One region of the Cupriavidus sp. 01L46 genome, then DNA from elsewhere that is predicted to be linked to it. Evidence: predicted binding sites of a transcription regulator. Region 1 holds the regulator's gene; each other region holds the start of a gene.
What was found. Region 1 encodes sigma-54, which starts transcription at its own class of promoters, with help from an activator protein. Its sites were predicted from a motif close to TGGCANGNAANCTGCTTT; they were not measured.
Positions count from the first base shown of each region.

Region 2: fae (formaldehyde-activating enzyme) is a predicted target of sigma-54. The motif match lies at 3,197-3,214, and genes of this name have one in related genera.
Region 3: AC1DS3_RS06220 (ATP-NAD kinase family protein) is a predicted target of sigma-54. The motif match lies at 1,312-1,329, and genes of this name have one in related genera.
Region 4: AC1DS3_RS11365 (pilin) is a predicted target of sigma-54. The motif match lies at 2,535-2,552, and genes of this name have one in related genera.

Region 1 is NZ_JBFTSF010000045.1:28,324-41,261, forward strand. It holds gene AC1DS3_RS10750 (dynamin family protein) at 1-1,903, shown strand, start outside; gene mutY (A/G-specific adenine glycosylase) at 2,015-3,184, shown strand; gene AC1DS3_RS10760 (LON peptidase substrate-binding domain-containing protein) at 3,307-3,984, opposite strand; gene rapZ (RNase adapter RapZ) at 4,051-4,968, opposite strand; gene AC1DS3_RS10770 (PsiF family protein) at 5,088-5,420, opposite strand; gene hprK (HPr(Ser) kinase/phosphatase) at 5,608-6,579, opposite strand; gene ptsN (PTS IIA-like nitrogen regulatory protein PtsN) at 6,615-7,070, opposite strand; gene hpf (ribosome hibernation-promoting factor, HPF/YfiA family) at 7,453-7,803, opposite strand; gene AC1DS3_RS10790 (RNA polymerase factor sigma-54) at 7,853-9,328, opposite strand; gene lptB (LPS export ABC transporter ATP-binding protein) at 9,464-10,249, opposite strand; gene lptA (lipopolysaccharide transport periplasmic protein LptA) at 10,274-10,918, opposite strand; gene lptC (LPS export ABC transporter periplasmic protein LptC) at 10,973-11,599, opposite strand; gene AC1DS3_RS10810 (KpsF/GutQ family sugar-phosphate isomerase) at 11,615-12,598, opposite strand; gene AC1DS3_RS10815 (monovalent cation:proton antiporter family protein) at 12,750-12,938, shown strand, end outside.
Region 2 is NZ_JBFTSF010000067.1:47,794-52,849, forward strand. It holds gene AC1DS3_RS14390 (sigma-54-dependent Fis family transcriptional regulator) at 1-1,647, shown strand, start outside; gene AC1DS3_RS14395 (ATP-grasp domain-containing protein) at 1,973-3,133, shown strand; gene fae (formaldehyde-activating enzyme) at 3,285-3,797, shown strand; gene AC1DS3_RS14405 (amino acid kinase family protein) at 3,882-4,472, opposite strand; gene fba (class II fructose-bisphosphate aldolase) at 4,717-5,056, opposite strand, start outside.
Region 3 is NZ_JBFTSF010000022.1:45,771-50,562, reverse strand. It holds gene AC1DS3_RS06225 (sigma-54-dependent Fis family transcriptional regulator) at 1-1,102, shown strand, start outside; gene AC1DS3_RS06220 (ATP-NAD kinase family protein) at 1,364-2,488, shown strand; gene AC1DS3_RS06215 (thiamine pyrophosphate-dependent dehydrogenase E1 component subunit alpha) at 2,500-3,504, shown strand; gene AC1DS3_RS06210 (alpha-ketoacid dehydrogenase subunit beta) at 3,565-4,581, shown strand; gene AC1DS3_RS06205 (acetoin dehydrogenase dihydrolipoyllysine-residue acetyltransferase subunit) at 4,581-4,792, shown strand, end outside.
Region 4 is NZ_JBFTSF010000048.1:33,038-37,409, reverse strand. It holds gene AC1DS3_RS11370 (PglL family O-oligosaccharyltransferase) at 8-1,879, opposite strand; gene AC1DS3_RS11365 (pilin) at 1,991-2,446, opposite strand; gene AC1DS3_RS11360 (TerC family protein) at 2,830-3,525, opposite strand; gene sucD (succinate--CoA ligase subunit alpha) at 3,831-4,372, opposite strand, start outside.

The sequences.
Region 1 (12,938 bases):
GAGAACCGGGGTACTCCACTCCCTGGCCGAATTCCGCTCCTGGCTGCAGCAGCACGATCTCTACGACGCCCAGGCCGACGAACGCGTCCAGCGCATCCAGGGCGTGCTCAAGAGCGACCGGCTCAAGGTGGCGTTCATCGCGGAGTTTTCGCGGGGCAAGAGCGAGCTGATCAACGCGATTTTCTTTGCCGACTACGGCCGTCGCATCCTGCCGTCTTCCGCCGGGCGCACCACGATGTGCCCGACCGAGCTGCGCTACGACGAAGCCGAGGCGCCGTGCATCCGGCTGCTGCCGATCGAGACGCGCCTGCAGGAAGCTTCCACCGCCGATTTCCTTGACGTCGATGCGCACTGGCATACCGTGCCGCTCGACCCCTCGTCGCCCGATGGCATGCTGGATGCATTCCGGCACGTGGTCGAGACCAACCGTGTCACGCGCGAGATGGCCGAGTCGCTTGGCCTGTACAACGAGAACGATCCCGACGCCGCCTACGCGCTCGATGCCGATGGCATGGTCGAGATTTCCCGCTGGCGCCACGCGGTCATCAACTTCCCGCATCCGCTGTTGCGCCAGGGCCTGGTCATCCTCGACACGCCGGGCCTCAACGCGATTGGCACCGAGCCCGAACTGACGCTGCGCCTGATCCCGGACGCGCATGTCGTGGTGTTCATGCTGGCGGCCGACGCGGGCGTGACCAAGAGCGACCTCGACCTCTGGCGCAGCCATGTGAGCGCAGGCCACCGCAAGGGATGCCTGGCGGTGCTCAACAAGATCGATGGCCTGTGGGACCCGCTCAAGTCGCCGGCCGAGACCGCGGCCGAGATCACGCGCCAGGTCACCACCAGCGCTCATGTGCTGGGCATCGACGAGTCGCGCGTCTACCCGGTGTCGGCGCAGAAGGGCCTGGTGGCCAAGGTCACCAACGATGACGACTTGCTGGCGCGCAGCGGCCTGCCGCAATTCGAGCACGTGCTGTCTGACCAGCTGATCCCGCAGCGGCGCGAGATCGTCGCTGACCAGGTGCAGCGCTCGGTGGAGGAGATGGCGCGCGGCGCGCAGCAACTGCTGCAAAGCCGCCGCCGCAGCATCGTCGAGCAGTTGTTCGAGCTGCGCGGGCTGCGCGGCAAGAACCACGCGATGGTCAAGCACATGCTGATGCGCGTGCAGTCGGAGAAAGAAGAGTTCGAGCAGAGCATCGCCAAGTTCCAGGCCCTGCGGCTGGTGTTCGGGCGCCATAGCGCGGACATCATCAAGAGCCTGCAGCTGCGCGACGTGCGCCGCACCATGCGCGAGCGCCGCGAGCAGATGAAGGAGCGTTTCTTCTCGCGCGGCATGCGCGAGGACATGGACGCCTTGTTTGCGCGGCTTGGCGAACTGGTCAGCGAGGCGGACCAGAAGATCGCCCAGCTCCACCAGCTCACCGACAGCATGTACCGCCGCTTCAATGCCGAGCATGGCTTTACGCTGCCCGCGCCGATCCAGTTCGTCACCGCGCGCTACGTCAACGAATTGCAGCAGACGCTGGCGTTGGCCCACACGCACTTCGGCGCCATGAACATGCTCACGCGCTCGCGCCCGCAGCTGGTGCAGAGCGCGTTTTCCACCATCGCCACCCGCGTGCTGGAAACCTTCCGCGATCTGAACCGCGATATCGAGATCTGGCTCAAGTCGGTGATGACGCCGCTGGAGGCGCAGGTGCGCGAGCACCAGAAACAGTTGCGCCGCCGGGTCGATTCGATCGAGCGCATCCACGAGGCCACCGACACGCTCGAGAGCCGCATCGCGCAGCTCGAGGAAGTGCTCAACGGCCTGGACGATCGCAGCGGGCGCATCGAGTCCTTCTCCAGGCGGATCCTGCAGCCGGACGCCGACGAGGGGCAGCTCAAGGCGTTCGCGGCCTGAAGCGCGGCCTGAAGTGTGGCCGGCGGCGAGTGCCGGTGGCGGCGAAGCGGTATCATGACGCGCCGCCGCCTCCGGCGCTGTTGCTGTGTTGCCTTACCCGTCACGTACCCGATGCCCCGCAAGCCCGCTGCTTCTCCTGCCGTTTCATCCGATCTTTCCCCCGCCGTGGTTCCTGCCGATTTCGCCGCGCGCGTGGTGGGCTGGCAGCGCGTGCACGGGCGCCATGACCTGCCGTGGCAGAACACCCGCGACCCTTACCGTATCTGGTTGTCCGAGATCATGCTGCAGCAGACTCAGGTCAGCGCGGTGATCGAGTATTTCCAGCGTTTCGTCGGCCGGCTGCCAACCGTGGCCGCATTGGCCGAGGCCAGCGCGGATGAGGTGATGGCGCTGTGGGCCGGGCTTGGCTACTACTCGCGCGCGCGCAACCTGCACCGCTGCGCCAAGGCCGTAATGAGCGAGCATGGTGGTGTGTTCCCGACCGACCCCGAGGTGCTGGTGACGCTGCCCGGCATCGGCCGCTCCACCGCGGCAGCCGTGGCGGCGTTCAGCGCCGGCGTGCGCTCGCCGATCCTGGATGGCAACGTCAAGCGCGTCTTTGCGAGGTTCTTTGGCATCCATGGCCATCCCGGCGTCAAGGCGGTGGAGAACCGCATGTGGCAGATTGCCGATGCGGTCCTGCCCGCCAAGGGGCCGGCGCAAGCCGAGGACATGGTGTCCTACACCCAGGGCGTGATGGACCTCGGCGCCACTGTCTGTTCGCGCGGCAAGCCAGCCTGCCTTGCCGCCGCCGCGTCGTGCCCGCTGGCCAGCGACTGCGTGGCGCGCCGCGACGGGCTGACCGGCGTGCTGCCCACGCCGAAGCCGCGTGCCGCCATTCCCGAGCGCAGCACCGTGATGCTGCTGGTCCGCCGCGGCCGCGAGGTCCTGCTCGCACTGCGCCCGGACAGCGGCATCTGGGGCGGGCTGTGGAGCTTGCCCGAAATGCCGGTCGATACCGTGCCCTTCGATGCGGAACTGGCCGAAGACGCTGCGTTGGAACGCGCCCGCGAATTCGGCAATCCCAGCACGGCCAATATGGTCGGCGAGCTCACCCACGTCTTCACCCACTTCCGCTTGCTGATCCGCGCCATTCGCGTCGACGTCACCGGCCTCACCGCGCGCGATGCCGCCAACGGCCCCGCGCTACGCTGGCTGTCACTGGACGATCTGGATGCGTTAGGCACGCCCGCGCCGGTGCGCAAGCTGCTGGAGGCGCAAGCCCAAGGCGGATTGTTTTAACGTTGCTTAGAGGCCATTTCAAAAAGATTCTGGCGTCGTTGCGCGGCCTTGGCCGATCCAGCTGTACTGTCTGCGGCCGCGCGCCTAGCCAGAACCGCTTCGCTTCATTTTGAAACGGCCTCTTAGAGGATGTGGTGCTGGTGCATGTATTTATGCACGATCTCGATCCGCATGCCCGCGTCCGGCAGCGCCATCAGCATCTGCTTGGCCTTGAGCGGCACCGGCAAGAACTCGCACAGCCGATTGGCCACCCAGCTGGGGTCATCCCACAGGAACGGCTCGCTGAAAGGCAGCTCGCCCGGATGCTCGGCATGGAGCGAGGCAACGATACGCCGCAGCACGGCCAGGCATTCGCCCAGTAGCTCGAGCTTGCAGTCGATGATGTCGGGCGGCAGCAATTCCGCCTGGCCGACCAGCAAGCCGTCGGGGCTCACGCTGTGGCCCAGCAGCCGGAAGCGCTGGCGGCCGCGCGCGCTGATCAGCAGCACGCCCAGTTGCTCCATATTGCAGTCGATGATGTCGGCCAGGCAGCCGATCGTCTCGGGCATGGTGGGCTCGTCCTGGCGGGCGACCTCATTGCCGCTGGCGATCAGGCAGACACCGAAGGGCGAGCGATCGCGCATGCAGGTGCGCACCATGTCCACGTAGCGCGCTTCGAACACGCGCAGTGGCAGCAGCCCATCGGGAAAGAGTACGGTATGCAGCGGAAACAGCGGCAGGCCATCCAGCGTAGGCCCCGCCGAGGTGCTGTGCGAGGCGGAGAATGAAGTGGATGAGCCGGGTGTGGCGGGTGAGGACATGCTGAGCCAGCAAAGGTTTCGGGCGAGAATTGCCGAGCCTGACCGCGAAACCTGGCGGTGCGGTGTTTAGCCGCCCGGCGCGAGCTCGCGGTGTCTCACCAGCACATTACCATGGGCACGAAAATAGTTGGCAAGTCTTTCCGCGATGTACACGGAGCGATGCTGCCCGCCAGTGCAACCGATTGCGACGGTCAGGTAACTGCGATTGTCAGCGATGAAACTTGGCAGCCACTTTTCCACATAGGCGCGTATGTCCTCGGCCATGGCCAGCACCATCGGCTGGCTTTGCAGGAAGTCGATCACGGGCTCGTCGCGGCCGGTCAGCGGGCGCAGCGCCAGGTCGTAATAGGGGTTGGGCAGCGAGCGCACGTCGAACACCAGGTCGGCGTCACTGGGCACGCCGTGCTTGAAGCCGAACGACTCGAACAGTAATGTGAGCTTGAGGTCATCGCCGCGCACGAATTCCTTGATCCACGCGCGCAATGTATTGGTGCGCACATTGCTGGTGTCGATGCGGTGCGCAGCCTCCGCCAGCGGGCTCAGGAGCTCGCGCTCCATCTCGATGGCCTCGATCAGCGAGGTGTCGTTGAGTGCGGCCTCGGCGGTACTGTCGGCGAGATTCTCGTTCTTGGGATTGGCCGAGAGGCTAGCCATGGCTGCGCGCATCGACAGCGGATGGCGCCGCCTTGTCTCGGAATAACGCTGCACCAGCGCATCGGTATTGGCGGTCAGGAAGACCACCCGGACCTGGTGTTCGGAGGCGAGGTCGCGCAGCGTGCCGGGCAGCTTGTCCAGCGATTCGCGGCTACGGATATCGGTGGCGACGCCCAGATGGGTGTAGCCCTGCGCCGCCAGGTACTGGGCCAGCTCCGGGATAAACTGCGCCGGCAGGTTGTCGACGCAGTAGTAGCCCGCGTCTTCCAGTACGTTCAAGGCAACGGATTTGCCGGAGCCGGAGATCCCGGTGATAAGTATGATGCGCATAGCACGACAAGCATAACATCAGGTGATGACGCCGTCATGACGGCGCCGTGCCAGCAAAAATGGCGAACCGAAAAGGTTCGCCATTTTTACACGTCCGCGCCGCAAATGATGCCGGTAGCTTACTTGGACAAGCAGTCGCTCATGAAGGCTTTGCGTTCATCGCCCTTCTTGCCGGTGGCCTGGGCGTTGCAGGTCTTCATCTTTTCCTGCTGGCTGTTCTTGGCGGGTGCGGCCGCGGGCTTGTTGGACAGGCAATTGCTCATGAAGGCCTTGCGCTCGTCGCCCTTCTTGCCGGTGGCCTGCGTGTTGCAAGCCTTCATCTTGTCCTGCTGGGTGTTAGCTGCAGCGGGTGCGGCTGCGGCAGCGGGTGCCGCGGCCGGTGCATTCTGGGCGAAGGCGCCGGTGGCAAAAAGCGGGGCTACCAGCACGCACATCGCGATCAATTTTTTCATGCTTGCTCTCCTGGCTGTGGAAAACTTCATGGCTGCTGGCCTGTCGGCTCGGCAACTCGGGCTGGGCCCAATGCCCATTACTGCACAAAACGGCCTATGCCCCAATCGCGTTGACCATTGAAGCGCGGCCGGATGTAAGCAATTGAAAACGGCCCCGTCGTGGTCGCATGACGTGGGCCTGCCAAGCCTAGAGTAGCCTGCCCTGGCCCCGCGATGCGACATCGGCCTGCATCGCGGCGCGCTGGCGGTCCATGAAGTCGCGCAGCGTGTCGATGCCGCGCAAGCGCAGGATGGTGTTGCGCACGGCGGCCTCGACCAGCACGGCGAGATTTCGGCCGGCCGCCACCTGGATCTTGACCATGTGGATAGGCAGGCCGAGCACGTCGAGATACTGGGAGTCCAGCGGCAGGCGCTCGAATTCGCCATCGTTGCGGCGTACCAGCTGCACCACCAGCTTGAGCTTCATCTTGCGGCGTACCGCAGTCTCGCCAAAGATGGTCTTGATGTCGAGCAGGCCCAGGCCGCGCACTTCCAGCAGGTTCTGCAGCAGCGGCGGGCAGCGGCCCTCAATGAAGTCCGGCCCGAGGCGCACGAAATCGACGGCATCGTCCGCCACCAGCCCATGTCCGCGCGAGATCAGTTCCAGGCCGAGCTCGCTCTTGCCCAGGCCGGATTCGCCCATCACCAGCACGCCCATGCCGAGGATGTCGAGGAACACGCCGTGCATGGTTACGCGCGGCGCGGAAATGCGCGACAGATAGAGGCGCAGGTGATCGATCACCGCGGCCGAAGACACCGGCGTGGTGAACAGCGGGGTGGACGAGCGCGTGCAGCGCAGTTCCAGGTCGGGCGGCGGCTCCATGCCGTCGGCGATCACCAGGAACGGCGGCTCCAGCAGGATCAGCTCGCCCATCTGGCGCTTGCGCATCTCGTCATCGAGGCGCTGGTAATACGTGATTTCGGGCTTGCCCAGCACCTGGATCCGGTTCGGGTGGATCAGGTTCAAGTGGCCGACGAGATCGGCCGCGGACGTGGCTTCACGCGCAAACTCGACATCGAAGGCGCGGTCCGCACCCTCCAGTCCTGCTACCCAGGAGAGTTTGATATCGGCTGCGTTGTCGTCGAAGATCGACTGCGAGGTGACGCCAGTGAGTTCCATTCGGGTGCTTTCAGGGGCGGGCTTTCAGTGCCGGATCAAGGGTGCCATTGCGTCAGCAACTGGTGCACGTCGTCGGGGGTGGGCAGGGTAGCCAGTCCTTCGCGCATCTCGCGGTCGGACAGCAACTGGGCGATCTCGGAGAGAATTTCCAGATGCTGCTGGGTGGCCTGTTCGGGCACCAGCAGGAAGATCAGCAGCGCGACCGGCTTGCCGTCGGGCGACTCGAAGGGGATCGGCTCGGCCAGGCGCATGAAGGCGGCCAGTGGCTGCTTCAGTCCCTTGATACGGCCGTGGGGGATTGCAACCCCCGCGCCTAGGCCGGTGGACCCCAGCGACTCGCGGGCGAACAGGTTGTCGGTCACGGTCGCGCGCGCTACGCCATGGTTGTTCTCGAAGAGGAGCCCGGCCTGTTCGAACACGCGCTTCTTGCTGGTGACGCTGACGTCGAGGTTGATGTTGCCGGGTGGCAGCAATTTAGCCAAACGATTCATGTGGAATGCGCAGGGTTTTCTAGTAAGCAGGCCCGGGGCCAGGAGGCGTCCCGCCGGGCGGAAAGTGGATAAAAACCAAGGCCCGAGGTTTCCACCGGTTGTCCCCCATGCCGGTGTCGGGCGTCTGGCMATTATAGAGCAGGCCCGCTTCCGCTTTGTGCATTGCAATGGCCGATGCGCTCAAGCGGTGCTGCATGCACCGGAATGGCTAGGCCAGTCAACTATGTATTGCACAGCATACACCGGTACATATGCGTTGCGGAATCCCCTGTGTGCCCCGATTGGGTAGGCCGCAATGAAAAAGCCGCGCTCTGGGCGCGGCTTGATTCCATTTTTCAAGGGACTGACACCGACGGCCCGGTATGTGGGCCGTCAGGCACGGTCATTGCTGCATCTGCGATGCGGCCATCTGATACTTGACCGCTTCACGGTCGTGGCTCTGCACGCGATCCTTGTGGCGAATCACCTGCCGGTCGAGCTTGTCGACCAGTGCGTCGATAGCGGCATACAGGTCTTCATGATGCGCTTCGACAAAGATGTCCTTGCCCTTGAGATGTAGATTGATTTCCGCGTACTGCCGCCGGTCCTTTTCTTTTGTATTGTCGACAGAGAGCAGCACACTTACGCCAATGACTTGATCGAAATGCCTGACGATACGCTCCAGTTTCGTTTCCACGTACTCACGCAGAGGGGGCGTGATGTCCAAGTGGTGTCCACTGATCTTGAAGTTCATAGCGTTTCTCCTTCTGAAAGAGCTGCATCAGGCAGGCGATGCAGCTCGGCTACAAAGTCTTACGGAGATTGACCGCGGGAATCTTGAGCGCTTCGCGGTATTTGGCAACGGTACGCCGTGCTACCACAAAGCCTTGCTCGCCGAGCAATTCGGCAATCCGGCTGTCGGACAAGGGGTTCCTAGCGTCTTCGGCTCCTATCAATTGCTTGATCAACGCACGGATTGCCGTTGATGAGGCCGCGCCGCCGGTTTCTGTGGATACGTGAGAGCCGAAAAAATACTTCAGCTCGAAAGTCCCCATCGGCGTTGCCATGTATTTATTGGTAGTCACCCGAGAGATGGTGGACTCGTGTAAACCCAGTGTATCGGCAATCTCCCGCAAAACCAAGGGGCGCATCGCAATTTCACCGTGGGTGAAGAAGTTCTTTTGACGTTCGACAATGGCTTGTGCGACGCGCAATATCGTGTCGAACCTTTGCTGGATATTCTTGATCAACCAGCGTGCTTCCTGCAGCTTTTGCTGCAATCCGGCCGCGCCTGCATCGCCTTTTGCACCGCGCAAAATCTGCGCGTACATGTCGTTGATGCGTAGCCGCGGCATCACATCCGGGTTTAGGTGGGCGATCCATCCGCCGCTCAACTTTCGAACAAAAACATCGGGCACCACGAAATCCGCTTCTGGCCGGCTGTAGGCATGGCCGGGATAGGGCGCGAGCGAGCGGATCAGTTCATGGGCGGCCTTGAGTTCCGGCTCGTCCACTTGCAGCGCCTTTTTAAGGCGCGTGTAATCGCGCACCGCCAGCAGCTCGAGGTGGTTGGTGACGATGCTCAGCGCCAGTTCGCGCTGCGGATGCTTGAGCCTGCGCAATTGCAGCGCCAGGCACTCGGCGGCGTTGCGTGCCCCGACGCCCGGCGGATCGAAGCTCTGCAGCAGCGTGAGCACAGCCTGGATCTCGTCGACCTCGAACTCGAGCTCCTCCGGCAGCTCGCTGCAGATTTCCTCGAGCGTCGTGCTCAGGTAGCCATCATCGTCCAGGGATTCGACCAGAAAGATAGCCAGCCCCTTGTCGCGCAGGGAAATCTTGAGCGGCGCCAGCTGTTCCATGAGGTGTTCACGCAGCGTGGGCTCGGCGTCGCGCAGCTGCATCGGGGTCTTTTCGTCGTCTTCGCCTTGCGGGCGGCGGGCGAAGTCGTCCAGGCTCCAGTCGCTGCCGTAATCCTCGTTGCTGTCGGAGTAGCTGTCGTCGGCTTCGGGGGCGCCATCCGGGCGGTTCTCGCTGGTGCCCTGGCCATCGGCGGGCGCCGGCGCGGGCGCGCTCTGCAGGTTCACCGAGCCGTCCGAAGACACGCGCAACGGGCTGTCCAGCCAGTCGTTCTCACGCTCGAGCAAGGGGTTCTCGGTCAGCGCCTGTTCCACTTCCTGCTGCAGTTCAAGCGTGGACAGTTGCAGCAGCCGGATCGACTGCTGGAGTTGCGGCGTAAGCGCGAGATGCTGCGAGAGGCGGAGCTGTAGCGACGGTTTCATGCGACCTATTTTATGCTCAACTTCCGTACTGATGGAACGGAAATTGCTATCGCTGGTGTCGCTATGATCGTTTGAAGGATAAAAGGCGACACCGAAGCCGCCCGGGGGCCGATGCGCGGCAGGCGCCACGCGCCCTTACATGCGGAAGTTCTCGCCCAGGTAGACCTTGCGCACCGACTCGTTGGCGATGATGTCCTCAGGCTGCCCGGACGCCAGCACCGCGCCTTCGCTGATGATGTAGGCGTGGTCGCAGATGCCCAGCGTCTCGCGCACGTTGTGGTCGGTGATCAGCACGCCGATATTGCGTGCCTTGAGGAAGCTGACGATGCGCTGGATTTCGCCTACCGCGATCGGGTCGACACCGGCGAAGGGCTCGTCGAGCAGGATGAAGCGCGGCGCGGAGGCCAGCGCGCGGGCGATTTCCACGCGGCGGCGCTCGCCGCCGGACAGCGATAGCGCCGGGTTGTCGCGCAGGTGGGCAATCTGCAGGTCATCCAGCAGGGTGTCCAGCCGGCGCTCGATCTCGGCCTTGCCCAGGGGTTTGCCATCGTTGAGCTGCAGCTCCAGCACCGCGCGGATGTTCTCCTGCACATTGAGCTTGCGGAACACCGAGGCTTCCTGCGGCAGGTAGGACAGGCCCATGCGCGCTCGCTCATGGATGGCCAGGCCGCTGATGTGCTTGTCGTCGAGCACGATATCGCCCTCGTCCAGCGCCACCAGCCCCACGATCATGTAGAACGACGTGGTCTTGCCCGCGCCGTTGGGGCCCAGCAAGCCGACCACCTCGCCGCTCTTCACGTCGAGCGACACGTCCTTGACCACGGTGCGCGAGCCGTAGCGCTTCTTCAGGTGGCGCACGACCAGCGTGCTGCTGTCCTTCAGGGTGGCGGGCTGGGACGGTGCGGTTTGGGTAGCGGTCATGAAGGTGAAGTCAGAATCCGTGGGTCAGGGGTTGACGGGAGCCGTGGCCGGCTTGAGCGGCAGCGGGTTGGCTGCGGCACCGCTGGCGGGCTGCTCCTGGCGCGGCGACAGCACGGCGCGCACGCGGCCCGACGGGCTGCCCGCGGTCGCGTTCTCGGCGCCGCCGCTGGCCGTGTAGAACTCGTTGCGGCTGTCATAGGTGATCACCGCGCCGCGGATCTCGTCGACCAGCTTGGCGCCGGCCAGGCGAGCCATGCGGGCGCGCCCGATCAGCTTGGACAACTCCTGCTTGCCGTCATATTCGATGCGGTCGCCCCAGCCGTCGATGTACTCGTCGACGTTGTCGCGCTTCTGGCGGATATAGGCTTGCTTGCCGCCCTTAGAGGTCGCGACCGCGTACTGGTAGCCCTCGGGATCGGTACGGACTTCGGCCGCGTCGGATTTGAGCACCATGGTGCCTTTGGTCAGCACCACGTTGCCGGTCAGTACATAGACCTGCTTGACGTCATCGTAGCTGGCATTGTCGGCCTCCAGGACCAGCGGCTTTTCGCGGTCGGCCTTTTCGGCGCTGGCGGGCGCGGCCAGCGTGAGGCCAAGGACGGCGGCCAGCGTCAGCAAAGCGGCCGTGCTGCGGCGCAGACAGGACGAAGTCGTCGGGAATGGATTCATGTTGGCGTGATGGCGGTTGACGCGGGCGGCTGGTGCCCGCGGGCGGCTTCAGGGCTACTTCGCGGGACTTGCCGGCGGCGGCCCCGTGATGATGGTGCCGCGTACGTTACCCAGCAATTGTACTTCGCGAGTGACATTGTTGAAGACCAGGCCGTTGGCGGTCATCACCGACGGGCCGCGGGTCAGCTTGACAGCCTTGTCGGTCTTGACGATGTCATCGTTCACCAGCACCTGGAAATACTCCGAGGCGGCCGTCATCTGTGGGTCCTTGGCAGGCTCGGGGCCCTGGGCACGCACGATGAAGGCATTGCCGAACAGGTCGATGACCGAGCCTTCCGCGTTCATTGTGCCGCGATCGGAGTGGCCGGTGACGGGCGGACGGTCGATTTCGTAGGAGCGCATGGCCGGGCGCGTCACTTCGTAGGTCTGGTCGTCCTCGAAGTGGATCATCTTGTCGCCGGTGAAGCGCAGCTTGGTGTTGCCGTCCTCGGCAAGCTCGGTCGCGGAAAAACGGATCATGTAGTAATCCGGTTCATGCTTCTTGCCTACCGTCCCGGTGTCCGCTTCTTTCGGGGAGTTGACCTGCACCAGCCAGAAGGTGCTGCCCGCCACCAGTGCCATCAGCAGCAGGGGCAGGGCTCGCATGGCAAGCCGGCTCAGGGAGGACAGGATTTCCCGCATGGGCATGGGCTGGCCTCAGATGACCTTGGCGCGGGTCAGGTCGTGGATGTGGAGCGCGCCGACCAGGCGCCGCTCCGCGTCGACCACCAGCATCTGGTTGATGCGGTTCGCCTCCATCACCTGCACGGCTTCCACGGCCAGCTGGTCCGGCCCGACGGTATGCGGTGTGCGGTGCATGACCTCGCTGATGGGTACGGTCTTCCAGTCACGCGGGGTTTCGAGCAGGCGGCGCAGGTCGCCATCGGTGAAGACGCCGATCAGGCGGTCGTCCGGGTCCACCACCGCGGTCATTGCCATGCCTTTGCGGGTGATTTCCATCAGGGCCTGTGCCAGCGGCGTGCTCTCGCGCACCTTGGGCACCGCGTTGCCGCTGCGCATGACGTCGCGCACGTGGGTCAGCAGCTTGCGCCCGAGCGCGCCGCCCGGATGCGAGCGGGCAAAGTCTTCCTCGCCGAAGCCGCGGGCATCCAGCACCGCCACCGCGAGCGCGTCGCCCATCGCCAGTGCGGCGGTGGTGCTGGCGGTCGGCGCCAGGTTGAGCGGGCAGGCTTCTTTTTCCACCCCGGCATTGAGGTGCGCGTCGGCCAGCTTGGCCAGCGTGGAGGCGGGGTTGCCAGTCACGGAGATGAGCTTGGCGCCGATGCGCTTGACGATCGGGACGATCGAAAGCAACTCGGCGGTCTCTCCGGAATTGGAAAAGGCGATCAGCACATCGTCGCGCGTGACCATGCCCAGGTCGCCGTGGCTGGCTTCGGCCGGATGCACGAAAAACGCGGGCGTGCCGGTCGAGGCCAGCGTGGCCGCGACCTTGCGGCCGATGTGGCCCGACTTGCCGATGCCGGACACGACGACGCGCCCGCTGCAATTGAGCGTCAGTTGCACAGCCTGCGCAAATCCGTCGTCCAGGCGGCCTGCGAGGGCAGCGACGGCGTCGGCTTCGATCTGGAGGGTTTCGCGAGCGAGCCTAAGTGCTCGATCCGCATTGAAATTAGCTATCATGGCGACGAAGTATACCAACGAATGCGATGGCGCTTGGGCTGTTCCTGGGATCGGGCGGCCGGAGCGGCCATCGCGCTTGCCGTAATCCGCCGGCAGGGCCGCCCGCACCGGGCCGGCCCGGTGCCCGGCGCGGCGTACCCTGACCCTGTCGATGCACTCTCCGCTGGACCTTACCCTTGTCCTGCTGGCCGCCGCCGTGTTTGGCGTGGTCGCGTTTCGCATGTTGCAGTTGCCGCCGATGCTGGGGTACCTGGTCGTGGGCATCCTGATCGGGCCGCACGCGCTCGGCCTGGCCAGCGATACCGCGCAAACCAAATACCTGGCCGAGTTCGGCGTGGTC
Region 2 (5,056 bases), on a different contig from region 1:
GGCACCTGCCTGATCGAAGCCGAGCCTGTTGCGGTGCGTCAGAATGAACACTATTTCGCGCAGTACACCTCGCTGACGTGCTCGGCCTCGCCGATCTTCAACGATCGCGGCGAACTGACCGCCGTGCTCGACGTCACCAGCCGCTCGCCGCTGCTGCAGCAGCATTCGCTGGTGCTGGTCGGCATGTCCCGCCAGATGATTGAAAACCGCTTGATGGACGAGCGGTTCAAGCACGCGCACCAGATCCATTTCCACAGCCGCCCCGAACTCGTCAACACGCTGCACGAAGGCAAGCTCGCGATCGACGACAGCGGCAGGGTGCTGGCAGCCAATCGCAGCGCGCTGTTCCAGCTGGATTTTCGCTCGCTGTCTGCCCTGCTCGGCAAACAGATCGACGAATTGTTCAAGACCTCGCTCGACGAAATCCTGGCGCGGTGCGCGCGCAACTCCTTCCATCCGGTGCCGGTCTATCGCGCGAGCGCGTCGAACCGCTTCTTCATGGTGGCCCAGCAGCCGAACCTCGGCACCAGCGGCGGCACCATTGGCGGCGCGAGAGCGGCCAACACCCAAGCCGCGCCGCGAGCGGCCAGCGTGGAACCCCCGACGGCTGTCCCGCGTGCCCCGGCCACGGTGGCACCGTCCACCAGACTGGCCTTTGGCGACCCGCAGATGGAAGCGCAGGTCCGGCTGGCGCAGCGCGTGATCACCCGGCGCATCCCCATCCTGCTGCACGGGGAGACCGGCAGCGGCAAGGAGGTCTTCGCCAATGCCCTGCACCAGATGAGCCCGGCGCGTGAGCGCGCCTTTGTCGCCATCAACTGTGCCTCGCTGCCGGAGAACCTGATCGAAAGCGAATTATTCGGCTACCGCGCCGGCGCGTTTACCGGCGCCCAGCGCGAAGGCCGGCGCGGCAAGATCATCCAGGCCAACGGCGGCACGCTGTTCCTGGACGAGATCGGCGACATGCCCATGACGTTGCAGTCCCGCCTGCTGCGCGTCCTGGAAGAACGTCAGGTCTCGCCGCTCGGCTCGGAGGCGGTGGTCAAGGTCGACTTCCAGCTGGTCAGCGCCAGCCACCGCAACCTGGCCGAACTGGTGCAGAGCGGCCAGTTCCGCGAAGACTTGTTCTACCGGCTCAACGGCATCGAGTTGCGCCTGCCGCCGCTGCGCGAGCGCACCGACCGGCTCACGCTGATGCAGCACATCCTCGCCGAGGAGGCGGAGCCGGACCAGGCACCGACGCTGGCGCCGGACGCCGTGCAGGCGCTGCTGCGCTACCCCTGGCCCGGCAATCTCCGGCAGTTGCGCCATGTGCTGCGCACCGCCCTGGCACTGTGCGACGGCGACACCATCGCTTGCCAGCACCTGCCGGCGGAAATCGTGCAAGGCGCGGGGGAAGCCGGCGCGCCCCGCGAGCCGGCCATGGCGGCGCAGCCCAATATGCCAGACGATGAAGCCAAGGCGCTGGCGCAGTTCAATGCCATCCAACTGAACGAACGCGACACCATCCTTGGCCTGCTCCACAAGCACCGCTGGAATGTCAGCACCGTAGCCCGCTCGCTCTCCATCAGCCGGAACACGCTGTACCGCAAGATACATCGGCTGCATATCAACCTGGCGCAGGCCGAGACGTCCGAGCAATCGTAGCGGCGCCGCCCTGCGTGCCACACCGAGGGGGCTGGCAGCCCCTCGCGCCCCTTACCTATCCTGCTGATCACGCCCTTGTCCAATGGCGTCGCCGGACGCGGGACAGCCTGTGCGAAAAGCGGAACAATGGCCGTGACAGTGCAAGGCCCCKACGCTTGCAACAGGCCCGATTCTCCCCCGATCCCACGCGCGTGGCTCGCTTGGTATGCCGATTGCTTTTTGTAGCGAATGCGAGCGCCACATCGACGCTGGCACCGACGCCGGCATCGCAGCCGATATGCCGGACCCCGCGCGCGAAATGCCCACCGAACCACCCTGACCCACCATGCCCTCCCAGACCCTCATCGTCGCCGCCCTGTCATCGCGGATGATGGCCGAGTCCGCAGCGCAAGCCGGCTTGCGCGTGGCCGCACTGGACCTGTTCGGCGATGCCGACACGCGGCATGTCGCGCAGCGCTGGGAGCCGATCGGCGCCACCGGGTCGATGGCGCTCGACGGCGAGCACGTGCTCGCCGCGCTGCGCCGCTTGCGCGACACCGTGCATCCGTTTGGCTGGGTTGCCGGTAGCGGCTTCGAACAACGACCCGATCTGCTCGACGCCGGCCACGCGCTGGTGCCGCTGCTCGGCAACAGTGCCGCCACCGTGCGCGGCGTCAAGCAGCCCGGCGCCTTCTTCCGGTTGCTGGCCGCGCTCGGCATTCCGCATCCGGAAACCACCATGGAGATGCCGCGCGAGCCGGCAGGCTGGCTGTGCAAAGCTGTCGGCGGCACCGGCGGCTCGCATATCCGCCAGCTGGCCAGCGCAGATGCCAACGCTGCCGACGCCGCCGACGGCACTCGGTACTTCCAGCGGCAAGGACCCGGCCTGCCGATGTCCGCGCTATTTGTTGCTCACCGCCGCGGCGTCCACCTGGTCGGCATCAGCCTGCAGCGCATCGGCTCGCACCACGACTGCCCCTATCTGTTCCACGGCGCTGCAGGCCCAGCGATGCTGCCGGCAAGCACCACCGCGCGTCTCGTCGAGATCATCCAATGCATCGCGCGCGAAACCAGCCTGGTGGGCCTGAACAGCATCGACTTCCTGTTCGACGCGCCGGACATCATGGTGCTTGAAGTGAACCCGCGGCCGCCGGCCAGCATGGCGCTCTATACCAACGCCTATCCGCTTGGCCTGATGCACGCGCACCTGCAGGCCTGCCGCGGCGAAACGCCCGAGCCACCGGCGGCGCGGCAGACCGGCGTGCGCGGCTTCCAGCATGTCTTTGCGCAAGACCCCGCGCAGATCAACGCCGCGCTCACTGTCGCGCTGATGCGCACTGGCTGGTGCCACGACATTCCCGTTCCCGGCAGCTATGTGGCTGCCGGCCACCCCTTCTGCTCGGTCTCCGCCGCCGGCCTGACGGAGGCCCTTCAGGCACGCGTCTGGCACAGACGCCTGAGCGACGGTCATCCATCTGCGCCGCTCTCACCGCCGCCGGCGCAATGATCGCAGCCCCTATCGCTCTCGGACCCTGTCCTTCCTACCCGCCTTTCACGCCGTGCCCAGGCTTGGCATGGAACGTGTTAGGTAAAGCCCGGGGGGACACATTGCGCCTTCTTTTCTTTTCCTGAACATCCTCTATCCGGGAGACTCGCAAATGGCAAAAATCGATCGTGTTCGTGTTGGCGAATCGCTGGTCGGCGACGGCAACGAGGTCGCGCATATCGACCTGATCCTTGGGCCGCGCGGCTCGGCTGCCGAGACCGCCTTCTGCAACGCGCTGACCAACAACAAGGACGGCTTCACCTCGTTGCTCGCCGTGGTGGCGCCGAACCTGCAGGCCAAGCCCAATACCGTGCTGTTCAACAAGGTCACCATCAAGGGCGCCAAGCAGGCCGTGCAGATGTTCGGCCCGGCCCAGCGCGGCGTTGCCATGGCGGTGGCGGATAGCGTGGAAGACGGCACCATTCCCGCCGCCGAAGCCGACGACCTGTTTATCAGCGTGGGCGTGTTCATCCACTGGCAGGCCGAGGACGACACCAAGATCCAGGACTACAACTACCAGGCCACGCGCGAAGCGATCCAGCGCGCCGTGGGGGGCTGGCCGAGCGCCGCCGAAGTGGTAGCCAAGAAGCAGAGTTCAGCGCATCCTTTCGCTGCGCATAGCTGATCGGCGGACATGCGCAGGCCGACCGCGGCCGGCCTGCGCATCAAGCATCGCACACCGTAGCCGGTAGCCAGGCGCCAATAGCCGTCAGCCGGCAGCCGGATGCAGCAGCAGTTCGCGCATGCGCGCCAGCTCGCTCTTGTGCAGAAATTCGATAGGATATGGCGCGCCACGCGTGAAATGCGCGAAGCGCCGGTCCACCAGCCCTTGTGCGGCATATTGCTCCACCGGCTGGCCGGCATCGGCCGGCGTGGATTTGACCAGCAGCAGCATCTCGGCGTTGAGGCGGTTCGACAGCCACGCGGCCATGCTGTCCGAACCGACGCCTGGGTGCGTCATCTCGTCGGCCTGCTCGCGCAACAGCGAAAACGGTGCCCACACGGCCACGCCGGCGTTGCGCAGCACGCCCTGGATGTCTTTCTCGTGCACCGCCAGCGACATGCCCGGGCACATGCCCTGCATCATCAGCCCGTACTGGGCCATGGCCAGCACCGCCATATTGTGCGCCACCACATGGTCGAACGCCCACTGCGCCCGGTACTCGCGCACCTGCCCCGCGAAGCCGCCGCCTCCCGGCACCACCACGATGCGGCCGCCGCCGAGCTCACTCAGCTCCTGCAGCCACTCGCGCAACAACGGGTCGCGGCCAAGGCTGCCGCCGAGTTTTACTACCCACATAGCCGCCACTCCAAGGCTGATGAATCCGCCTTGGCACATTCACGTTCCGTGCCAGCGCGGCGCGGCCCAAGGCGGGGTGCCGGCACCTCCGCCATGGTGACAGTCTGCGACAGGCATGGCGCACAAGCTGTCCCGCGCGGAACATCGATCCGTGCAACACGACAGAGCGCCAGACCCGCGCCCGCGCTCCATAGTGCGGGGATGGTCTGGCGCGTTGCCGGGCACGCGGGACGGCTCGCCTCGCCTAGCGGTAGCGCGGCACCAGCTTTTCCAGCGGCACCGGTTTGATCTTCGATGCCTGTCCGGCGCAGCCGAACGCCTCGAAGCGCAACCGCACCACGCTCTTGGCGCCCTTCTTGGCAGCCAGCAATGCCCTGCGCGGATCGAACTCGCTGCGGTCGTCGGCGAGGGACTTGCGGATGGCGCCGGTCATTGCCAGGCGGATATCGGTATCGATATTCACCTTGCGCACACCGGTCTTGATGCCGCGCAGGATTTCCTCGACCGGCACGCCATAGGTCTCCTTGATCTCGCCACCGTACTGGCGAATGATCTCCAGCCACTCCTGCGGCACCGAACTGGAA
Region 3 (4,792 bases), on a different contig from region 1:
GCTTTACCTGAGCGTGATGCCGCCGGCGCTGCGCTGGCAGCGCGCGCGCGATACCGCCGAGCGGGCTACGCCGCTGCAGGCGCCGCTGGCCGCACTGTGCGGTGGCGATGCCGCATTGCAGCAGCAATTGCTGCGGGCCGCAAAGCTGGTGGATTCGCCCATCAACCTGCTGATCAACGGCGAGACCGGCAGCGGCAAGGAGTACCTGGCCAAGGCCCTGCACCAGGCCAGCACGCGCCGCGACGGCCCCTTCGTGGCGGTGAACTGCGCGGCGATTCCCGAATCCCTGATCGAGAGCGAACTGTTCGGCCACCTGCCCAACAGCTTTTCGGGCGCGGGTTCGCGGCCCAAGCGCGGGCTGATCCAGGAGGCTGACGACGGCACGCTGTTTCTCGACGAGATCGGCGACATGCCGCGCGAGCTGCAATCGCGCCTGCTGCGTGTGCTGGCCGAGGGCGAGGTGCTTGCCATCGGTGCGGCGCGCCCGGTGCCGGTCAACCTGCGCGTGATTTCCGCCACGCACCATCCGCTAGACCAGCTGGTGAGCAGCGGGCGCTTTCGCGAGGACTTGTACTACCGGCTCAACGGCGCGCGGCTGATGCTGCCGCCGCTGCGTGAGCGCACGGACCTGGACTGGCTGATCGGCAAGATGCTGGACGCGGGCGGCAAGCCAGCTACCGTGAGCCTGTCGCCCGCGGCGCGCGCGCGGCTGCACGCGCACCGCTGGCCCGGCAACCTGCGGGAGCTGCGCAATGCGCTGGAGTACGCGCGGGCGGTCTGTGACGACGGCCACATCGAGGTGGAGGATCTCCCGGAGGGGATTGGCGAGGGGATGCCGCAGCAGGGCTTGCTTGCGGTTTTCGCCAGCGTCCCGCCGGGCAGCGCGGCCACTGAGGCCGCCAGCGCGCCGGCCTTGCCGGCCCCCGGCTTCGACCCGCACCAGCTGCCGCCGGAAGGCATGCTGCTGATGCAATACCTGCGCGCGGCTGGCTGGAACCTGAGCGCGGTGGCGCGCCAGATCGGCGTGAGCAGGATGACGCTGTACCGACGCATGGCGCGCTACGGCATCGCGTCGCCCAACCAGCGCGACGCGGCGCACTAGCCAGCCGGCAAGCATGGCGGCGCGGCTCGCCCGCGCCGCCTTCCCTGCCCGGCGCGAGATCCCCGCTACACCTGTTCACCCCCCTGTACACGTGATGCTGTGACACCTGTCACGCTGCGGCGTGCGCACGGCCCGCAAAGTCCCTGCGCGCCCCGTCTTTTCCTGGGGTAATCCCGAGTTTTTGCCGTCTCCGGCGTGCCGATGCGGGGTGGCACGGCCATTGCGATATGCCTGTCATAACCAGAAAGACAGGAGACAGGCATGGGTGAGCAAGCGCTGGCCGACCGGCCACTGGTCGGCATCATCGCCAACCCGATTTCCGCGCGCGATATCCGCCGCGTGATCGCCAACGCCAACACGCTGCAACTGGCCGACCGCGTCAATATCGTGCTGCGCCTGCTGGCCGCGCTGGCTGCCTGCGGGGTCGGTCGCGTGCTGATGATGCCGGACCGCGAGGGCATGCGCGTGCTGCTGGCGCGCCACCTGTCGCGCCGCCAGGGGCCGGACGCCGCGCTGCCGGACGTGGAATACCTTGACATGCCGGTCACCGCGCGCGTCGACGACACCTTCCTGGCCGCACGCATGCTGCGCGAGGCGGGCGTTGCCGCCATCATCGTGCTCGGTGGCGATGGCACCCACCGCGCGGTGGTGCGCGAATGCGGCAACGTGCCGATTGCCGGCATCTCCACCGGCACCAACAACGCCTACCCCGAAATGCGCGAGCCCACCATCACCGGGCTGGCCACGGGGCTGTTTGCCAGCGGCCGCATTCCCGCCGCGCATGCGCTGGCCGCCAACAAGCGGCTCGACATCACGATTGCCGGCGAAGGCGAGGTGCGCCACGACATCGCGCTGGTCGACGCGGTGATCGCCCACGAGCATTTCATCGGCGCGCGCGCCTTGTGGAAGACCGAGACACTGGGCGCGGTCTACGTGTCCTTTGCCGATCCGCAGGCGATTGGCCTGTCCGCCATCGGCGGCTTGCTGGAACCCGTGGGCAGGCATGAGCCCGGCGGCCTGGCGATCGAGCTGGCCGCGCCCGGCGAAGGCCGCTTCGCGCTGCGCGCGCCGATTGCGCCGGGCCTGCTGCGCGCGGTGCCCATCGCGGGCTGGGAGCGCCTGACCGACGGTGTAGCGCACCGCGTGCGCCAGCGCGCCGGCATCGTCGCGCTGGACGGCGAGCGCGAGCTGGTGTTCGGCCCGCAGGACGAGGTCACCGTGACGCTGCGCGAGCGCGCCTTCCTGAGCATCGACGTGGCGGCCTGCATGCGCTACGCCGCCGCCGCCGGATTGATGCGCGGCGGGCGCGCGCCGCCACCTCGGCGACAGCAYCATTCCCCACCCCAGCCACTCACCGAGCTTTCTACCGCCACCACAAAACCATGAAGGAGACAGACATGACAGCCAACGCATCCGGTACCACCGGGAACACGCTGCCCCTCGACAAGCAGGAACTGCTCGCCGTTTATCGCAGGATGCGCACCATCCGCGATTTCGAAGAGCGCTTGCACGTGGACTTCGGGCGCGGCGATATTCCCGGCTTCGTCCACCTCTACGCCGGCGAGGAAGCCGCCGGGGTCGGCATCCTGCACCACCTGGGCGACGGCGACCGCATCGCCAGCACCCACCGCGGCCACGGCCACTGCATTGCCAAGGGCGTTGACCCGGTGGCGATGATGAAGGAGATCTACGGGCGCAAGGGTGGCTCCTGCAACGGCAAGGGCGGCTCCATGCATATCGCCGATCTGTCCAAGGGCATMATGGGCGCCAATGGCATCCTGGGCGCGGGCGCGCCGCTGGTCTGCGGCGCCGCGCTGGCCGCCAAGTTCCGCGGCAAGGGCGAGATCGGCATCACCTTTGCCGGTGACGGCGCATCCAACCAGGGCACGTTCCTGGAGAGCCTGAACCTGGCCGCGGTGTGGAACCTGCCGGTGATTTTCGTGATCGAGAACAACGGTTATGCCGAATCCACCGCACGCGACTACGGCACGGCAGTGGACAGCTACGTGGACCGCGCCGCCGGCTTCGGCATTCCCGGCGTGACGGTGGATGGCACGGACTTCTTCGCGGTGCATGAGGCGGCGGGCGAGGTCATCAAGCGGGCCCGCGAAGGCGGTGGCCCGGCCCTGCTGGAATGCAAGATGGTCCGCTTCTACGGCCACTTCGAGGGCGACGCGCAAACCTATCGCGCCTCCGGCGAGCTCGACGACATCCGCGCCAACAAGGACTGCCTGAAGAAGTTCACCGCCACCGTGACCCAGGCCGGCGTGATCGCGCTGGACGAACTCAAGGCCATCGACGAGCAGGTTGCCGCACTGATCGAGGACGCCGTGCAGCAGGCCAAGGCGGCGCCGTTCCCCACGCCCGCCGACCTGCTGACCGATGTGTACGTCAGCTACTGAGCGCGCGACCTCCGCCATTCCGAGACCTAACGACAGAAAGCACGATCAGGAGACCACACCATGTCCCGCAAATTAAGCATGAAGCTGGCGATCAACGAAGCGATTGACCAGGAAATGACCCGTGACCCGAGCGTGATCATGCTCGGCGAAGACATCGTCGGCGGCGCCGGCGCGGACGGCGAGAAAGACGCCTGGGGCGGCGTGCTCGGCGTGACCAAGGGCCTGTACGCCAAGCACGGCGACCGCCTGCTGGACACCCCGCTGTCCGAATCCGCCTATGTGGGCGCGGCCATCGGCGCCGCGGCTTGCGGCATGCGCCCGATTGCCGAGCTGATGTTCATCGACTTCATGGGCGTGTGCTTCGACCAGATCTTCAACCAGGCGGCCAAGTTCCGCTACATGTTCGGCGGCAAGGCCGAGACACCGGTGGTGATCCGCGCCATGGTGGGCGCGGGTTTCCGCGCGGCCGCCCAGCACAGCCAGATGCTGACGCCGCTGTTCGCGCATATCCCCGGCCTCAAGGTGGTGTGCCCCAGCACGCCATATGACACCAAAGGCCTGCTGATCCAGGCGATCCGCGACAACGACCCCGTGATCTTCTGCGAGCACAAGAACCTTTATGGTTTCGAAGGCGAAGTGCCGGAGAACTCGTACGCGATTCCCTTTGGCGAGGCCAATATCGTGCGCGACGGCAAGGACGTTTCCATCGTCACCTATGGCCTGATGGTGCACCGCGCGCTGGAGGCGGCGGCCACGCTGGCCAAGGAAGGCATCGAAGCGGAGATCGTGGACCTGCGCACGCTCTCGCCGCTGGATATCGACACCGTGCTGGAGTCGGTGGAAAACACCGGCCGCCTGGTGGTGGTGGATGAAGCCAGCCCGCGCTGCAACATCGCCACCGACATCTCGGCACAGGTGGCGCAGCGCGCCTTCGGCGCGCTCAAGGCCGGCATCGAGATGGTCTGCCCGCCGCATACGCCGGTGCCGTTCTCGCCCGCGCTGGAAGACCTGTACATCCCCAGCGCGGCGCACATCGCCGATGCCGCGCGCAAGACCGTGAAAGGAGGGAAACACTGATGGCCGAGATCACTCCGATCGTCATGCCCAAATGGGGCTTGTCGATGAAAGAAGGCACGATCAACGACTGGCTGGTCGAGCAAGGCGCGCAGATCACGGTCGGCATGCCCATCCTCGACGTGGAGACCGACAAGATCGCCAACGCGGTGGAAGCGCCGGACGCCGGCACCCTGCGCCGCAAGGTGGCGGCCGTGGGCGACATCCTGCCGGT
Region 4 (4,372 bases), on a different contig from region 1:
GCAAGGCTCACTCCGGTTTGCGTTTGGCGCGCAGCTGCACCCAGTCGCAGAAATCCCGCGGCTGCGCCGCCGCGTCGACTTCGGCGCAGGCGCGGGCGAGCGCCGCGAACTGGTTAGCCTCGTCCCCCGCAAAGTAGAAGCGCAGGCGCTCCAGCCACGCCCGGGCCTGTACCGGGTCACCGGTCAGCGCCATCAGCCAGGCGGTGCGCGAGATCAGCGTCGGCGTCGGCAGCAGGTGTACGGCGGCGATATGGGGCCCAAGCAACCGCGCGGCGTTCTCCGGCGTGATCTTGGCCTCCTCGATTGCGTCCGACGCGGCAGCCTGCCGAAACCAGAAGTTCGGCATCGGCAATGCGGCCCGGCGCTCGGCACGGGCGTACTCGCGCGCCTCCGCACGGCGGTAGTCCTGCCACATTGTCGTCAGGATGGCTGCCGCCACGCCGGCGAATGCCAGGCCCGCCAGCACGGCAAACCCGCGCGGCACGCGCAGGCGGCCGAACCCCGACGGCTCCAGCCAGCCCAGCATGAAGCAGAACGGCAGCACGAAATACAAGTAGTGCAGCGGGTACTCCAGCATCGAATGCGCGCACAGCATCGCCAGCCAGGTCAGCACCAGCCCCGTCTGCGCGCGCTCGCGCGCGTCCCCGCGCCACAAGCGCTGGCGCGCCACGCGCCATAGCCACGCCAGCAGGCTCAGGAACACGCCCGCCGCGCCGATCACGCCCATCTTGGCCAACATATCCAGCACGGCATTGTGCGCATGCAGCGACATCTCGACTTTCACGCCCACCCGCGCGAGCTGCTGGAACTGCGCCCAGCCATACTCACCCCAGCCCACCCCAAGCCACGGATGGGCGCGGAACATCGCCCACGCGTGCGTCCACATCGCGGCGCGCCACGAGAGCTGGTCGCCCCCCTGCATCTGCGCKACGGTATCGAAGAGGCGCCAGTCCATTGCCTGCCCGGCGCTCTTGATCGCCGGCTGCAAGAGCAGCAGCAAAACCACCATGGCCACCGCGGCAAACACCAGCCCGGCGGGACGCCGCATGGGGTTGCGCCCGGCGTGGCCAGCGCGCTGCATGGCGCCTGCGAATCCGCCCAGCTCACCGGTGCTGCCAAACGCCGCCCCGCCCCGCGCCATCCAGGCAGCCACCAGCGCATAAACCGCCGCCAGCCCCACATGCAACACACCGGTGCGCGAGCCGGACAGCACGATCCCGCTCACCAATAGCACCGCCGCCGCCAGCCAGGCCGGCACCCGCAACCACCCGCGCGCCGCCAGCCAGACCGCCGCCGCCAGCGCAATGCCCGCAACCGTAGCTTGGTGATTGGGCTGGTTCAGGTTGCCCCACAAGCGGCGGTTGTCATCGTAAAAGTAAGTGGACACCATCCCCAGCGTGTCGGGCTCCAGGCCAAACACCTGCACCCATTGCGCCAGCGTGCCCAGCAACCCCGCCACCAGCCAGGCGATGGCCAGCACATCCACCATCGCCTGCCGCTCCACGGACGACGCAGCACGGCCCTGGCGCCAGGCAGCCCACATTACCGCCGCGCCCAGCGCCAGCGAGAGTTCGGTCAGCAACCGGCTGCCCGACACATCGGCCATGCCGGTCAGCGTTTGCGTGATGCCGGTGGCGATCAGCCAGAGGGGAAAGAGGACGATCCAGGGGAACTGGGCAGGGGCGGCCTGGTAGGCCGTGCTCCTGCCCTGCCGCTGTGCCGAGGCGCCCAGCACGATGACGGCAAGCACGAACAGCAATGCGGAAGTCCATTCGCCGTAGAAGGTGGCGAGGGGGAGCGTGTGCCGGGAGACCAGCAGCGGTAGCGTGACGGCTACGGCCAGGAAGCTGAGAGGGATGGCTGACCGGGAGGGCAGCATGTGGGGTGCCTTGTTATGCCTTATTGGCAAAAGGCGGATGATAGCTTGGGGAGCGGGGAAAGAAAAAGCGCCCGAAGGCGCTTCTTGGTAATTAAAGCAAACCTAAAGTCGTTAAACGCCAGTTTGCGCCTTGCTGCAGGTCGTAGTGGCCAGTGTCCAACTCACTGAGGTGGCCGCAATGGCAGGCGTAACGGTCACCACGCAAGAGCCCACTGCAGCCGTACCAGTGATCGTGATCACTCCTCCGGTATAGGCAACGCTAGCTGCGTACTTAGATGCAGGCACCGTGGCAAATCCACCACCTGCCGTACTTCCCAAACCGGCAGCGCCCAATGCATCGCACGGTGCGGCGGCAGCGCCCGCAGCTTGGACATTATTTTGAACGCACTCTGCAATAGCCTGCTTCAACGAGGCGATGGAAGTAACATTCTCCGTCCAACGAGCACGCGTCACATAGTCCTGATATTGCGGAATAGCAATCGCCGCCAAAATACCGATAATCGCAACCACGATCATCAGTTCGATCAGCGTGAAGCCCTTCTGGACTCGGCGGCCCAGTTTTTTCATTTGTTGCACCCGTTGTTGCATGATTGACCCCTCGAAGGAATTTTAGATACAAATCGAAACATTCTGTTTCATGTGATGCCGTCAGTTCTTAGCACTTAGCGTGCCAGCGCCGGCAAGTCTTGATGTCTCGTCGGCGAGTGACAATTTTCGCCACTTCAGGCCCTTCCGGGTGTTGATCCCGCGCAAATTTTGTCACCAAGTATGACGCAGAGGGTCAGTAAGTCGATGTTTTAGCTTAAGTCAGTCTGAAATCGCACTGACATCACGGCCATTTCCGCGCCGTGGTCTGCGCGGCAACCCAAAAAACAAAACGGGCAGTTCCCGGGCCGCCCGTTTTTCCGGCGGCGCCCCCGACGGGGACCCCACCTACCCGACAAAGTGCGTCAGGCCGTCTGTGGCGCTCGCTTATTCAGCAGCTTGCCAACCACCACCACCAGCGCGGCGCCGATCACGCCGAACACCAGGTGGGCATGRGGCACGTGCATCTCGAACCATGCGGCGTCTACCGGGTCGCTGACCAGCATTTCACCGGCCAGGTAGCCCAGCAGCGCGGCGCCCAGCACGATGATGATGGGGAAGCGGTCCATGACCTTGAGCAGGATGGTGCTGCCGAACACGATCAGGGGGATCGACAGGCCCAGGCCCAGGATCAGCAGCATCAGCTGGCTGCCTTCCGGTCCCTTCTGCGCCGCGGCGGCCACGGCCACCACGTTGTCGAGCGACATCACCAGGTCGGCGATCAGGATGGTGCGGATCGCGGCCCAGATGTTGTCCTTGGCCGAGTGGCCTTCTTCGTCGTCATCGCCGGTGAGCAGCTGCACGCCGATGTAGACCAGCAGGATGGCGCCGACGATCTTCAGGTACGGCAGGCTCAGCAGCTTGACCGCGGCTACCGTCAGCACCACCCGCATGATGATGGCGGCGGCGCTGCCCCAGAAGATGGCCTTCTTCTGCTGGGCGGGCGGGAGGTTGCGGGAGGCCAGCGCGATCACCACGGCGTTGTCGCCGGATAGCACGATGTTGGTCAGGATAATGGATCCCAACGCGATCCAGAAAGCGGTGGAGGACAGCAGTTCCACGGTAAAGCTCCTCGAATTTCTTAAATTATGATTCTAACGCCACATGACACCGCCAAAAACTGCGGCGCCTGCGGAATTTCGGATGTCTGAGTCTTCAGACATGAAGATTTACCGTATCAAGCTTTCGATTCGGTTTCAATCGGCATGTCGCACACCTTGGGAGATACCCTAGGTAACGGTACTCCAGAATGACATGCCCCCGCACGCAGGCGGGGGCATGGAGAGCCGGTGTGCGGTCGCAGTCATGCGAGCGCGCCGGCTCCGGCAAGCTTTCCCGCCCGGAGGCGGGAGGCTGCAAATCGGTATTACAGGATCGACTTGAGCAGGCGAGCCATTTCCGACGGGTTCTTGGTGACCTTGATACCGCAGGCTTCCATGATTTCCAGCTTGGCTTGCGCCGTGTCGGCACCGCCCGAGATCAGCGCGCCGGCGTGGCCCATGCGCTTGCCCGGAGGCGCGGTCACGCCAGCGATGAAGCCAACCACCGGCTTCTTCATGTTTTCCTTGATCCAGTAAGCCGCGTTGGCTTCGTCCGGACCACCGATTTCGCCGATCATGACCACGGCGTCCGTTTCGGGATCGTCGTTGAACATCTTCATGATGTCGATGTGCTTCAGGCCGTTGATGGGGTCGCCACCAATGCCCACTGCCGACGACTGGCCCATGCCCAGCGCGGTCAGCTGACCGACTGCTTCATAGGTCAGCGTGCCCGAGCGCGACACCACGCCGATGCGGCCCTTGCGGTGGATGTGGCCCGGCATGATGCCGATCTTGATTTCGTCAGGCGTGATCAGGCCCGGGCAGTTCGGTCCCAGCAACAGGGTCTTCTTGTTGCCCTTGGCCATCT